Regions from separate parts of the Actinoplanes sp. NPDC026623 genome, predicted to be linked through region 2. Evidence: riboswitches for the same ligand, from Rfam matches in the RefSeq annotation. Region 2 holds a riboswitch; the other holds the start of a gene.
The links. A riboswitch is a leader RNA that binds a small molecule or an ion and turns the genes downstream of it on or off. The one in region 2 is predicted to bind thiamine pyrophosphate.
Positions count from the first base shown of each region.

Region 1: linked by a shared signal. The riboswitch ahead of AB0F10_RS08265 (ECF transporter S component) and the one ahead of thiE (thiamine phosphate synthase) in region 2 are both predicted to bind thiamine pyrophosphate.

Region 1 covers NZ_JBEZXZ010000018.1:17,652-23,675, forward strand. The annotation lists gene AB0F10_RS08230 (metal ABC transporter ATP-binding protein) at 1-656, shown strand, start outside; gene AB0F10_RS08235 (metal ABC transporter permease) at 704-1,588, shown strand; gene AB0F10_RS08240 (metalloregulator ArsR/SmtB family transcription factor) at 1,585-1,908, shown strand; gene AB0F10_RS08245 (Fur family transcriptional regulator) at 1,964-2,392, shown strand; gene AB0F10_RS08250 (hypothetical protein) at 2,423-3,028, shown strand; gene AB0F10_RS08255 (DUF6328 family protein) at 3,006-3,551, opposite strand; gene AB0F10_RS08260 (alpha/beta fold hydrolase) at 3,597-4,412, opposite strand; TPP riboswitch at 4,496-4,600, shown strand; gene AB0F10_RS08265 (ECF transporter S component) at 4,668-5,246, shown strand; gene AB0F10_RS08270 (ATP-binding cassette domain-containing protein) at 5,250-6,024, shown strand, end outside.
Region 2 covers NZ_JBEZXZ010000072.1:2,715-8,738, reverse strand. The annotation lists gene AB0F10_RS21815 (methyltransferase) at 1-74, shown strand, start outside; gene AB0F10_RS21810 (ATP-binding cassette domain-containing protein) at 106-1,761, shown strand; TPP riboswitch at 1,923-2,034, shown strand; gene thiE (thiamine phosphate synthase) at 2,055-2,672, shown strand; gene thiO (glycine oxidase ThiO) at 2,669-3,712, shown strand; gene thiS (sulfur carrier protein ThiS) at 3,709-3,906, shown strand; gene AB0F10_RS21790 (thiazole synthase) at 3,908-4,648, shown strand; gene AB0F10_RS21785 (thiamine phosphate synthase) at 4,642-5,211, shown strand; gene thiD (bifunctional hydroxymethylpyrimidine kinase/phosphomethylpyrimidine kinase) at 5,208-5,966, shown strand.

The sequences.
Region 1 (6,024 bases), on a different contig from region 2:
AGTCCACCCTGATCCGCACCATCCTCGGCCTGGTGCCGCTGGCGGCGGGCTCGATCGAGCTCTTCGGCACGCCACAGCGCCGGTTCCGGCAGTGGGCCCGGATCGGCTACGTCCCGCAGCGGATGGGCGCCGGCAGCGGCGTGCCGGCGACGGTCGGCGAGGTCGTCGCCTCCGGCCGCCTTGCCCGCCGGGGCATCTTCCGCCCGTCCGGCGCCGCCGACCGGGCCGCCGTCCACGCGGCGCTCGAGGACGTCGGCCTGCTCGATCGCATCGGCGACCCGGTGAGCACCCTCTCCGGCGGCCAGCAGCAGCGCACCCTCATCGCCCGCGCCCTGGCCGGGCGGCCCGACCTGCTGGTGCTCGACGAGCCGACGGCCGGCGTCGACGCGGCCAGCCAGGACGCGTTCGCCGCGGCGCTGCGCCACTTCGGCGGCGCCGGCGGCACGATCCTGCTGGTCGCGCACGAGCTCGGCCCGATCGAGCCGCTTGTCGACCGGGCCGTCGTGGTCCACGACGGCCGGATCGCCTACGAGGGTGCGGTGCCCGAGCCCGCCGGCCACCACGCTCAGCCCGGCCACGACCACGTCCACCCGCACGCCGAGGCCGAACGACCCGCGATCTGCGTGGCACCCACCGATCGGATGCCCACCCGCTGATGCCCGTCCAACCGCCCCGCCGCCGCCCCTGAGGGGACTGAAGACCCATCGACCTTTACCAGTACGAGTTCATGGTCCGAGCCCTCGTCGGCGCGCTGATCATCGGTCTGGTCGCGCCCGCGCTCGGCATCTACCTGGTGCAGCGGCGGCTGTCGCTGATCGGCGACGGCATCGGGCACGTGGCGCTGACCGGCGTCGGCGTCGGGCTGCTGCTGCAGCAGTCACCCGTGCTCACCGCCGTGATCGTCTCGGTGGTCGGCGCGATCGGCGTCGAGCTGGTGCGCGAGCGCGGCCGCACCTCCGGCGACCTGGCCCTGGCCCTGCTCTTCTACGGCGGCATCGCGGGCGGCGTGGTGCTGGTCGGGCTCTCCGACAACAGCAGCAACGCCAACCTGATGCAGTTCCTCTTCGGCTCGCTGACCACCACGTCGCAAGAGGACCTGACGGTCATCGCGGTGCTCGGCGTCGCCGTGCTGATCGCGATGCTCGGGCTGCGGCAGGCGCTGTTCGCGGTCTGCAACGACGAGGAGTACGCGCGCGTCTCGGGGCTTCCCGTGCGTACGCTCAATCTGCTGATGGCCGTGACCACGGCCGTGACCGTCACGATCGCCATGCGCACCGTCGGGCTGCTGCTGGTCAGCGCCCTGATGGTGATCCCGGTCGCCGCCGCCCAGCAGGTCACCCGCGGCTTTCGCAGCACGATGGCCGCGGCCATGCTGATCGGGGTCGGCGCGGCCGCCGCGGGCATCACGCTGGCCGGCGAGGTGAACACCGCGCCCGGCGCCACGATCGTCATCCTGGCCATCGCGGTCTTCGTCGCGCTCACCGTCGGCAGCGCCACCTGGCGGGTGCTGCGCCGGCGGTCCGGACCGGCGCGGGCCGGGGCGGACGCGGAGCCGCCGGACGTCGTTCTTCAGGCGGGGTCCCGATGAGCAGTAACGTTGCCCCGGTGACGACGAGCGGCTACGAGGCCTACGAGGCGGCCGGCGAGCTGCTCCGCGCGCTCTCCGCGCCGATCCGGGTCGCGATCGTCGCGGAGCTCGGCGCCGGGGAACGCTGCGTGCACGAACTGGTCGAGAAGCTGGGCGCGCCGCAGCCGCTGGTCTCCCAGCACCTGCGGGTTCTGCGCGGCGCCGGCGTGGTGCGCAGTGCACGCCGGGGCCGGGAGATCGCATACTCACTCGTGGACGAACACGTCGCACACATCGTCGCCGACGCGGTGAGCCACGCGAGGGAGGGAAGCCGGTCATGACCGACTGCACCGAGCGCAGCGAGGGCCAGGAGGGCATGACGAAGGAGGTGGAGTCATGATCGAACGGGGTGAGGGCGTCCTCGATGAGGGGACCGTCGTCCGGAACACCAAGCAGCGGACCGCGGTCAGCGCGGCCCTTGCCGAGGCCGAGGGGTTCAACAGCGCCCAGGATCTGCACGCGATGCTGCGCAGCCGGGGCGAGCGGGTCGGCCTGACCACCGTCTACCGCACGCTGCAGGGCCTCGCCGACGCCGGCGAGATCGACGTGATGCGCCCGCCCGGCGGCGAGCACCTCTACCGCCGGTGCAGCCAGGGCCACCACCACCATCTGGTCTGCCGGTCCTGCGGCCGGGCCGTCGAGGTGGAGGGGCCGGCCGTCGAGGCCTGGGCCGAGAAGGTCGCCGGCAAGCACGGCTTCGCCGACGTCTCGCACACGATGGAGATCTTCGGAACCTGCCCGGAGTGCGCGGGCAAGCGTTCCTAGCCTCGCCGTGGGACGCTGACCCGCGTGAAGATGTACGCCGACCGGCTGCCCACCGCCCTCCGTCAGCTCCTCACCGACCTGCTCGTCGTCTTCTGGATCTACGCCTGGATCCGGGCCGGGATCTGGATCAACGACCTGGTGGAGAAGCTCGGCGTGCCGGGCGCGAAGCTGCAGGAGGCCGGCACCGGCATCGCCGGCAACCTGGGCGACATCTCGGGCAAGGTCGGCCGGGTCCCGCTGGTCGGCGACCAGCTGACCGCGCCGTTCACCAAGGCCGCGAACGCCGCCAACGCGCTCGCCGAGGCCGGCCGCCAGCAGCAGGACATGGCGGACAACCTGGCGCTTGTCGTCTCCGTGGCGATCATCGCGGGGCCGCTGGCGCTGGTGCTCTTCATCTGGCTGCCGCTGCGGCTGCGCTGGATGCGCCGGGCCGGGGTGGCCTGCCGGGTCCGCGACGAGCCGGCCGGGCAGGACCTGCTGGCGCTGCGGGCGCTGGCCTCCCGGCCGCTGAACGAGCTGACGAAGCTGGGTCCGGACATCGCGCAGTCGTGGCGCAACGGCGACGCGGCGGCGGTGCAGGCGCTGGCGGCGCTCGAGCTCAAGGACATGGGGCTCAAGCCTGCGAAGGCTCGTTAGGCTCCGCCTTCTGCCCCCGGTAGGCCTCGTTGACCTCGTCGAACTCGTCGTCCATCCAGGTGCGCTTGGCGAACGGGATCGCCGCCCAGAACGTCAGGAAGTACGACGCGGTGATCGCCGCCAGCAGGCTCGCGGCCCAGATGTTCATCAGGTAGTCGGCGATCAGCAGGACGCTGCTGACCATCGAGACCAGCAGCAGGGCGAGGCCGCCGGTGGCCATCCGGTGCGCGTAGCGCACCAGTTCCGGCTTGCGGCCCCGGCGGAACAGCGCCCGGTGGAAGGCCACCGGCGAAATGATCATCGCGGCGGCGAACGCGGCCGCCATCAGCGCCACGATGTAGGTGTTCTTCTGGAACTCCGTTGTCGACGGGAAGCCGCTGCTGAACGGCAGGGTCAGCAGGAACGCGAAGAGGATCTGCACGCCCGTCTGAGTCACCCGCAGCTCCTGCAGCAGGTCCCCGAAGTTGCGGTTCCAGCGCTGCCGCTCGGACTCGTGACTGGTCGGTCGCTGATCCGCAGCCATCGAGCCTCCTTGAGATGACGCAGGAGACTCCCGGCCGGAGCGGCGTCAGACGCCGATGCGAGCCAGAGTCACGTCGGCCAGCGCCTGCGGCGCCTCCTCCGGCACCCAGTGGCCGATCCCCCGCAGGGTGACGAACCGGTAATCTGCCGCGACCCAGGTGGCGGTGGCCAGCGCCGCCGGCCTGCCGACGGCCGGGTCGCCGTCGCTCCAAACATACGTGGTCGGCACTGTGATCTTGCGAACCTTCGCCAGCTTACCCGGGGTGATCGCGCGGTACCAGTTCAAGGCGCCGGTCAGCCGGCCGGGGTCCTGCATCGCGGTCGCGTACTGGCCGGCGCGGGCGCCGATGGGTCGCATCATCCGGCGCAGCATGCTCGCGTTGCCGGCGAGCAGCAGCCGCTCGGCCATCCTGGACCGGAACACACCCATGTAGGCGAACCGCAGCTTCTGCGACGGCTGGTTGTGCAGGGCGATGCCGAGCCCGCGCGGGTGCGGCACCGAGACGGCCGTGAGCGTGCTGACCCGCTCGGGATGCAGGTCGGCCAGCAGCCAGCCGACCTGCGCACCCCAGTCGTGGCCGACGACGTGCGCCTTCTCGACGCCGAGCGCGTCGAGCACCGCGATCGCGTCGGCGGCCGGCTCGTCGAGGCGGTAGTCGGCGACCGCGGTCGGCCGGGCGCCGGGCGAATAGCCGCGCTGGTCCAGGGCGTACGTGCGTAACCCGGCGGCGTGCAGCCTCGGGAGGATAAGATCGAACTCGCGGTGATCCTGCGGGAAGCCGTGCAGCAGAAGGACCGGCGGGCCGTCGACCGGGCCACCCTCGTACACGTCGAAGGTGAGCCCCCTCGCCTTGATCTGCATGTGACGCCTCCTACGCTGTCCCGTACGGCCGTACGGTGTTAGCGTCATCGAAACACATGCAATGAGGTCTGTTCTCGAACGGGCCTCACCGACAGGGGAGCGCACAGCGCTGAGAGTGCGGGTGACACCGCAGACCCTAGAACCTGATCTGGGTAATGCCAGCGCAGGGAGCTCGGTCTTTCTCAAGCCGCGCCGTGCCCGGGAGCACCCGGGCGGGGTGTCGCGTCTCCTCCCGGTACGAGCTGGGAGGCACGAATGAATTACCGCTGGCGCACGGTCGACATCATCGTCGCATCGATCATCGCCGTCACCTTCGGCGTGATCTTCTGGGCCTGGAACCTGGTCTGGAGCGCCACCGCAGGCGCGTTCGCCTTCTTCCCGCCCGCGCAGGCGCTGCTCTACGGCGTCTGGCTGATGCCGGCGGTGCTGGCCGGGCTGATCATCCGCAAGCCGGGCGCCGCGCTCTACACCGAGACGGTCGCGGCCGTCATCTCCGCGCTGCTGGGTTCCTCCTGGGGCGTCATCATCATCCTGCAGGGCCTCGCGCAGGGAATCGGCGCGGAGCTGGCGTTCGGCATCCTGCTGTACCGCTCGTGGAAGCTTCCGGCGGCGCTGCTGGCCGGCCTGCTGACCGGGTTCAGCGCGGCGGTGTTCGACTTCTTCTACTGGAACGCGGCCGCCGACCTGTGGGACTACCGGATCCCGTACGCGGTGATCACGATGGTCAGCAGCACGATCATCGCGGGCGCCGGATCCTGGGCGCTGGCCCGGGCGCTGGCACCGACCGGCGTGCTCGACCGTTTCGCCGCGGGCCGCGACCGAGCCCTGGTCTAGCCCGTGCCCGAGGTCGTGCTGCGCGGTTTCGGCTGGCGCCACGCCGGGCGCCGGGCCTGGGCCGTGCGCGGCGTCGACCTGCGCATCTCGCACGGCGAGCGGGTGCTCCTGCTGGGACCCTCCGGGGCCGGCAAGAGCACCCTGCTCGCCGCGCTGGCCGGCCTGCTGCCCGAGGACTCCGGCGAGTCCGAGGGCACCGTCGAGATCGACGGGCTGGAGCCGGTCAAGGCCCGCGAACGGGTCGGCATCGTCTTCCAGGACCCGCAGACCCAGCTCGTGATGGCCCGCTGCGGCGACGACGTGGCGTTCGGGCTGGAGAACCGGGGCGTGCCCGCGGAGGAGATCTGGCCGCGGGTGTCCGAGGCGCTCGATCGCGTCGGATTCCCGTACCCGATCGGCAGGAGGACCGCCGCCCTGTCCGGCGGCGAGCAGCAGCGCCTGGCCCTCGCCGGGGTCCTCGCGCCGCGGCCGGGCCTGCTGCTGCTGGACGAGCCGACCGCGAACCTCGACCCCGCGGGCGGCGCGCTGATCCGCTCGGCGATCGCCCGGTCACACGACCCGGACACCACGCTGATCCTGGTCGAGCACCGGATCGCCGAGGCGCTCACCCTGGTCGACCGGGTGGTCGTCCTGGAGCCCGGCGGCGGCGTCCGCGCCGACGGCACGCCGACGGCGGTCTTCTCGCTCCTCGGTGATCAGCTCGCCGAGCAGGGCGTCTGGGTGCCGGGCCGGCCCCTGCCGACCCACCGGGCCGTCGCACCCCCGGCCGATCCCCTGG
Region 2 (6,024 bases):
TCGGCTGGGACGTGACGCGTACGGCGAGCCAGCGCGGGTTCCGGGTGCTGCGGGTGACCCGGAAAACCGACTGACCTGCCGCTCGTTGTCGGGGAGGATGCTCGCGTGGGTTACGTAGATGTCTCAGGCGTCGGATTCGTGCTGCCGGATGGCCGCGAGCTCTTCTCCGACGTGTCGTTCCGGGTCGGCGAGGGCGCGAAGGTGGCGCTGGTCGGGCCGAACGGCGCCGGCAAGACCACGCTGCTGCGGATGGTCGCCGGGGACACGCCCACGCCCGTCGGCACCATCGCGCGCACCGGCGGGCTCGGGGTGATGCGGCAGTTCATCGGCATGATCGGCGATGACCGCACCCTCGAGGACCTGGCCCTGTCGCTGGCCGCGCCGCCGCTGCGGGCGGCCGGCGCGGTGCTCGCCGCCGCGCAGGCCGCGCTCGACGCCCATCCCGACGCGGAAAAGGCCCAGATCGCGTACGCGAATGCGATCGCCGGCTGGGGCGAGGCCGGTGGCTACGACGCGGAGGTGCTCTTCGACGTCGTCGCCGTCGGCATTCTCGGCAAGCCGTGGGACGAGGTCCGCCACCGTCCGGTGCGGACACTCTCCGGCGGTCAGCAGAAGCGTTTCGCCCTCGACCTGCTGCTGCGCGGCGGCGACGAGGTGCTGCTGCTCGACGAGCCGGACAACTTTCTCGACGTGCCCGGCAAGCGCTGGCTGGAGGCCCGGCTGCGGGACTCGCCGAAGTCGGTGCTCTACGTTTCGCACGATCGGGAGCTGCTGGCGCAGACCGCGGGCCGGGTCGTCGCCGTCGAGGGCGGCGGCGCGTGGACGCATCCGGGCGGTTTCGCCTCCTGGCACGAGGCGCGCGCAGGCCGTCACGAGCGCCTGCTCGAGCTGCGCCGGCGCTGGGAAGAGGAGCACGAGAAGCTGCGCGAGCTTGTCTTCACCCTGAAGAACAAGGCCGCATACAACGACGGGCTGGCGTCGCGTTATCAGGCGGCGCAGACCCGCCTGCGCAAGTTCGAGGAGGCCGGCCCGCCGCCGGTGCCGCCCAAGGAGCAGTCGCTGCGGATGAACCTGCGCGGCGGGCGTACGGGCAAACGGGCGGTGGTGTGCACCGGCCTCGAGCTGGAGAACCTGACGTTCCCGTTCGACCTGGAGATCTGGTATGGGGACCGGGTCGCGGTGCTCGGCGCCAACGGCACCGGCAAGAGCCACTTCCTGCGGCTGCTCGCGGCCGGCGGCACCTCGCCCGATGTGGACAACAAGCCGGTCGACGGCGCGCCGCTGGCCCACGTGGCGCACAACGGCGTGGCCCGGCTCGGCGCGCGGGTGCGGCCCGGCCACTTCTCGCAGACGCACGACCGCCCGGAGCTGCTGAAACGCACCCTGGTGGAGATCCTCTGGCGCGGCGACGACCACCGCAGCGGCATGGACCGGGCGGGCGCGATGAAGGCGCTCAACCGCTACGAACTCGCGGCGCAGGGCGACCAGGTCTTCGGCACCCTCTCGGGCGGCCAGCAGGCCCGGTTCCTGGTGCTGCTGCTCGAGCTCTCCGGCGCGACCGTGCTGCTGCTGGACGAGCCGACGGACAACCTGGACCTGGCCTCGGCGGAGGCGCTCGAGGAGGGCCTGCAGGCGTTCGAGGGCACGGTGATCGCGGTGACCCATGACCGCTGGTTCACCCGGGGTTTCGACAGGTTCGTGCTCTTCCAGGGCGACGGCGAGGTCGTGGAGACCCCGGAACCGGTCTGGGACGTCCGCTGACCGCGGTGACGCCCGTCACCATGTTGATCATGGGTGGATGAGGCGGGCGGTTTCGGGGCCGAAAGGCCAGCCTGTGCGCTCTCCGGGGTGGTACGGCCACCCACTGTGGAGTGACGAGGGGGGTTTACGGGCGGCGGGGTGCGGGGTTACGGTCTCCGCGGAACCAACCCCACGGGAGTCCGGTGCACCGGGCTGAGAGGGGGGCTGTCGCGGCCCCCGACCGTCGAACCTGATCCGGGTCATGCCGGCGCAGGGAGGAGCGTGTTGTGGGCCCCGCTTTCCCGCATCTTCATGTGATCACGGACGCCCGTCACGGGCGGGAGCCGCTGGCCGTCGTCGCCGCCGCGGTCGCCGCGGCGCGCAGCCTAGGTGCGAGCGGGCGGCTGGCGATCCAGGTCCGCGTCGAGGACGACGTCAGCGACCGGGACGCCTACGACCTGGCCGACGCCGTGCTGGAGCTGTGCCGGCCGGACGGCGTGTTGTGCCTGGTCAACGACCGCCTGCACGTCGCGCTGGCGGTCGGGGCGGACGGCGGGCACGTCGGCGCCGCCGACCTTCCGGTCGCGGCGGCCCGCCGGATCCTCGGTCCCGCCGGCGTGCTCGGTGCCACCTGCCGTGACGCGGCCGCCGCCCGCGCGGCCCGGCGGGCCGGCGCGTCGTACCTGGGCGTGGGGCCGGCCTTCGCGACCACGACCAAGACCGGGCTGCCGGATCCGCTGGGCCCGGCCGTCATCGGCGCGGTCGCCGCCGCCGTCCCGGACACCCCGATCGTCGCCATCGGCGGGGTCACGGCCGCGAACGCGGGCGAGTTGATCGCCGCGGGAGCCGCCGCGGTGGCCGTCGTCGGCGCGGTCGCGAACGCCGCGGATCCCGGGCGGGCCACCGGGGAACTGCTCGAGGCGCTCGGATGAGCGCGACCGAGGTGGTGGTCGTCGGTGGCGGCATCATCGGGCTCTCGATCGCCTGGCGGTGCGCGCAGCGCGGCCTGGCCGTGACCGTCCACGACGACGGCGGCGACGACGACGACGGGGCATGGTACGCCGCCGCGGGGATGCTGGCGCCGGCCGGAGAGGCCGGCTTCGGGCAGGAGGCGCTCACCGAACTCCTGGTCGAGTCCGCGGGGCGATGGCCCGGATTCGCCGCCGAGCTGGGCCGGGGCTCCGGGATCGACGTCGGCTACGACCGTACGGGCACGTTGACCGTCGCGCTCGGCGCGGACGACCTCGCCGAGGCTCAGCGGCTCTGGGCGTACCGGCGGAATCTGGGGTTGGGGGTCAGCCCGCTCGGGCCCAGCGCGCTGCGCGACCTGGAGCCGGCGCTCTCGCCGCGGCTGCGGGGCGGCGCGCACGCGCCCGACGATCGTCAGGTCGATCCGCGCCGGGTGGTCGCCGCGCTGCGCGCGGTCCTGGGGCGAGCCGTGGTCCGGCGCCGGGTGGACGTCCTGCCGGCCGGCGTGCCGGTGGTGGTCGCGGCCGGATTCGGGACCGCCGCGCTGACCGGGCTGCCGGTGCGGCCGGTGAAGGGGCTCGTGCTGCGGCTGCGGGGCGAGCCCGGCCTGCTGCGGCACGTGGTCAGCGGGTGGGCCGACGGGCGGCACGTCTACCTGGTGCCGCGCGCGGACGGCGAGGTCATCGTCGGCGCCACCCAGGAGGAGCGCCGCGACAGCACGGTCACCGCCGGGCAGGTGCTCGAGCTGCTGCGGGCCGCCACCGACCTGGTGCCCGAGCTGGGCGAGTGCGAGCTGACCGAGACCGTGGTGCGGCACCGGCCGGCGACCCCCGACAACGCGCCGCTGCTCGGCGTGCACGCGGGCGGCCCGATCGTCGCCGCCGGGCATCACCGCAACGGGGTGCTGCTCGCGCCCGTCACCGCCGACCTGATCGCCGAGCTGGTGGCGACCGGGAAGGCCGATCCGATGCTGGACGCGTTCGCGCCGGGGAGGTTCGCATGAGGATCATCGTCAACGGGGCCGAGCGCGACGTCGAGGTCGCCGACGTCGCGGCGCTGGTCGCGCAGCTGACCGAGGCGCGACGGGGTGTCGCGGTCGCGGTCAACGGCGAGGTCGTGCCGCGCTCCGCGTGGCCCGGCGCGCCGCTGCGCGACGGCGACCGCGTCGAGGTGCTCACCGCGGCGCAGGGGGGCTGACGTGTTCGGCGAATCCCGCCTGATCATGGGTACCGGCGGCGTGGAGAGCCTGGCCGCGCTCGAGGCCGCCGTCGTCGCCTCGGGCACCGAGATGGTGACCGTCGCGCTGCGCCGGGTCGACGCCGCCGGGCCCGGGCTGCTGCCGATGCTCGACCGGCTCGGCATGCGGATCCTGCCCAACACCGCCGGCTGCTACACCGCCGCCGACGCGGTGAAGGCCGCGCACCTGGCCCGGGAGGCCTTCGAGACCGACCTGGTGAAGCTCGAGGTCATCGGCGACGAGCGCACCCTGCTGCCGGACGGGGTCGAGCTGCTGCGGGCGGCGGAAACGCTGGTGGCGGACGGGTTTCAGGTGCTGCCCTACACCAGCGACGACCCGATCCTGGCCCGGCGGCTCGCCGACGTCGGGTGCGCGGCGGTGATGCCGGCGGGCGCACCGATCGGTTCCGGGCTGGGCATCTCCAACCCGCACCACATCCGGCTCATCCGGGACAGCGTCGACGTGCCGGTGATCCTGGACGCGGGCATCGGTACCGCCTCGGACGCCGCGCTGGCGATGGAGCTGGGCTGCGACGCGGTGCTGGTCGCGAGCGCCGTCACCCGGGCCGAGGATCCGGCGCGGATGGCCGCCGCGATGCGGCACGCGGTCGAGGCCGGGCGGCTGGCGTTCGGCGCCGGGCGGATTCCGCGGCGCTATCACGCGCTCGCGTCCACTTCGGACGAGGGGCGCCCGGCGTGGTGATCCCGTCCGGCGTCGTCGTGCTCACCGATCGCCGGCTCCCGGCGCGGCCGCTCGTCGAGGTGGTCGCGGCCGCGGTCCGCGGCGGCGCGGCGTGGGTCGTGCTCCGCGAGAGGGATCTCGGGTACGCCGAGAGATACGCGCTCGCGGCGGAACTGCGGGCCGTGGTGCCGCCGGGGCGGCTCGTGGTGGCCGGGCCGGATCCGCTGGGCGGCGACGCCGTGCACCTGTCGCGGACCGATCCCGTGCCGCCGGACGCCGGGATCGTCGGTCGTTCCTGCCACGGCGCGCCGCGACTGTCCACCGAGGACTACGTGACACTTTCGCCCGTCTACCCCACGGCCACCAAGCCCGGATACGGCCCGGCCCTGGGCCCGGCGCGGGCCGCGGAGCTCGCCGGCGACGTGCCGTGGCTGGCGCTCGGCGGGATCGACTCGCCCGCCCGGGTCGCCGAGTGCCGCTCGGCGGGGGCGGCCGGGGTGGCGGTGCTCGGTGCCGTGATGCGGGCGGCCGATCCGGAGTCGGTCACCCGGGAACTCGCCGCGGCGACGGAGGTTCGAGCATGACGCCGACCGTGGTGCTGACCATCGCCGGCTCGGATTCCGGTGCGGGCGCGGGAATCCAGGCCGACCTGAAGACCTTCGCGGCGCTCGGCGTCTACGGCGTCTCGGTGCTCACCGCGGTCACCGCGCAGCACACGCTCGGTGTCACCGCGATCCACCCCGTGCCCGCCGACGTGGTCGCCGCGCAGCTCGACGCGGTGCTCGAGGACTTCACCGTCGCGGCCGTGAAGGTCGGCATGATCGGGGACCCGGCCGTCGCCGCCCTGCTCGCCGGCCGCGCCGCCGAGCTGCCGGGACTCGTGGTGGACCCGGTGCTCGTGGCCACCAGCGGCAGCCGGCTCGCCGGGGTTGCGGCCGTCGAGCCGCTGGTCGCGTACGCCCGGGTCCTGACGCCGAACCGGCACGAGGCCGGCGCGCTGCTCGGCCGGGAGGTGGGCACGGCCGAGGAGATGGCCGAGGCGGCCGCGGAGCTTGCGGCCCGCGGGCCGGATGCCGTGGTGGTGACCGGCAGCGAACTGGCGGTCGACGTGCTGCACCACGACGGGCGCACGGTCGTGCTGTTCGGCGAGCCCGTGCCGACCGCCAACAATCACGGCTCGGGCTGCACGTTCTCGTCCGCGATCGCGGCCCGGCTGGCCCTCGGCGACGACGTCGTCGCCGCGGTGCACTTCGCCAAGAAGTACGTCGCCCGGGCGCTCACCGGCGGCCGCGACTGGAAGCTCGGCCGGGGGCCGGGTCCGCTGCACCACTTCGTCTGAGGGGTCGATCCGGCGCTCGCGCGATCCCGTGCGGTCGACCGACACCCTGTTTGTCACG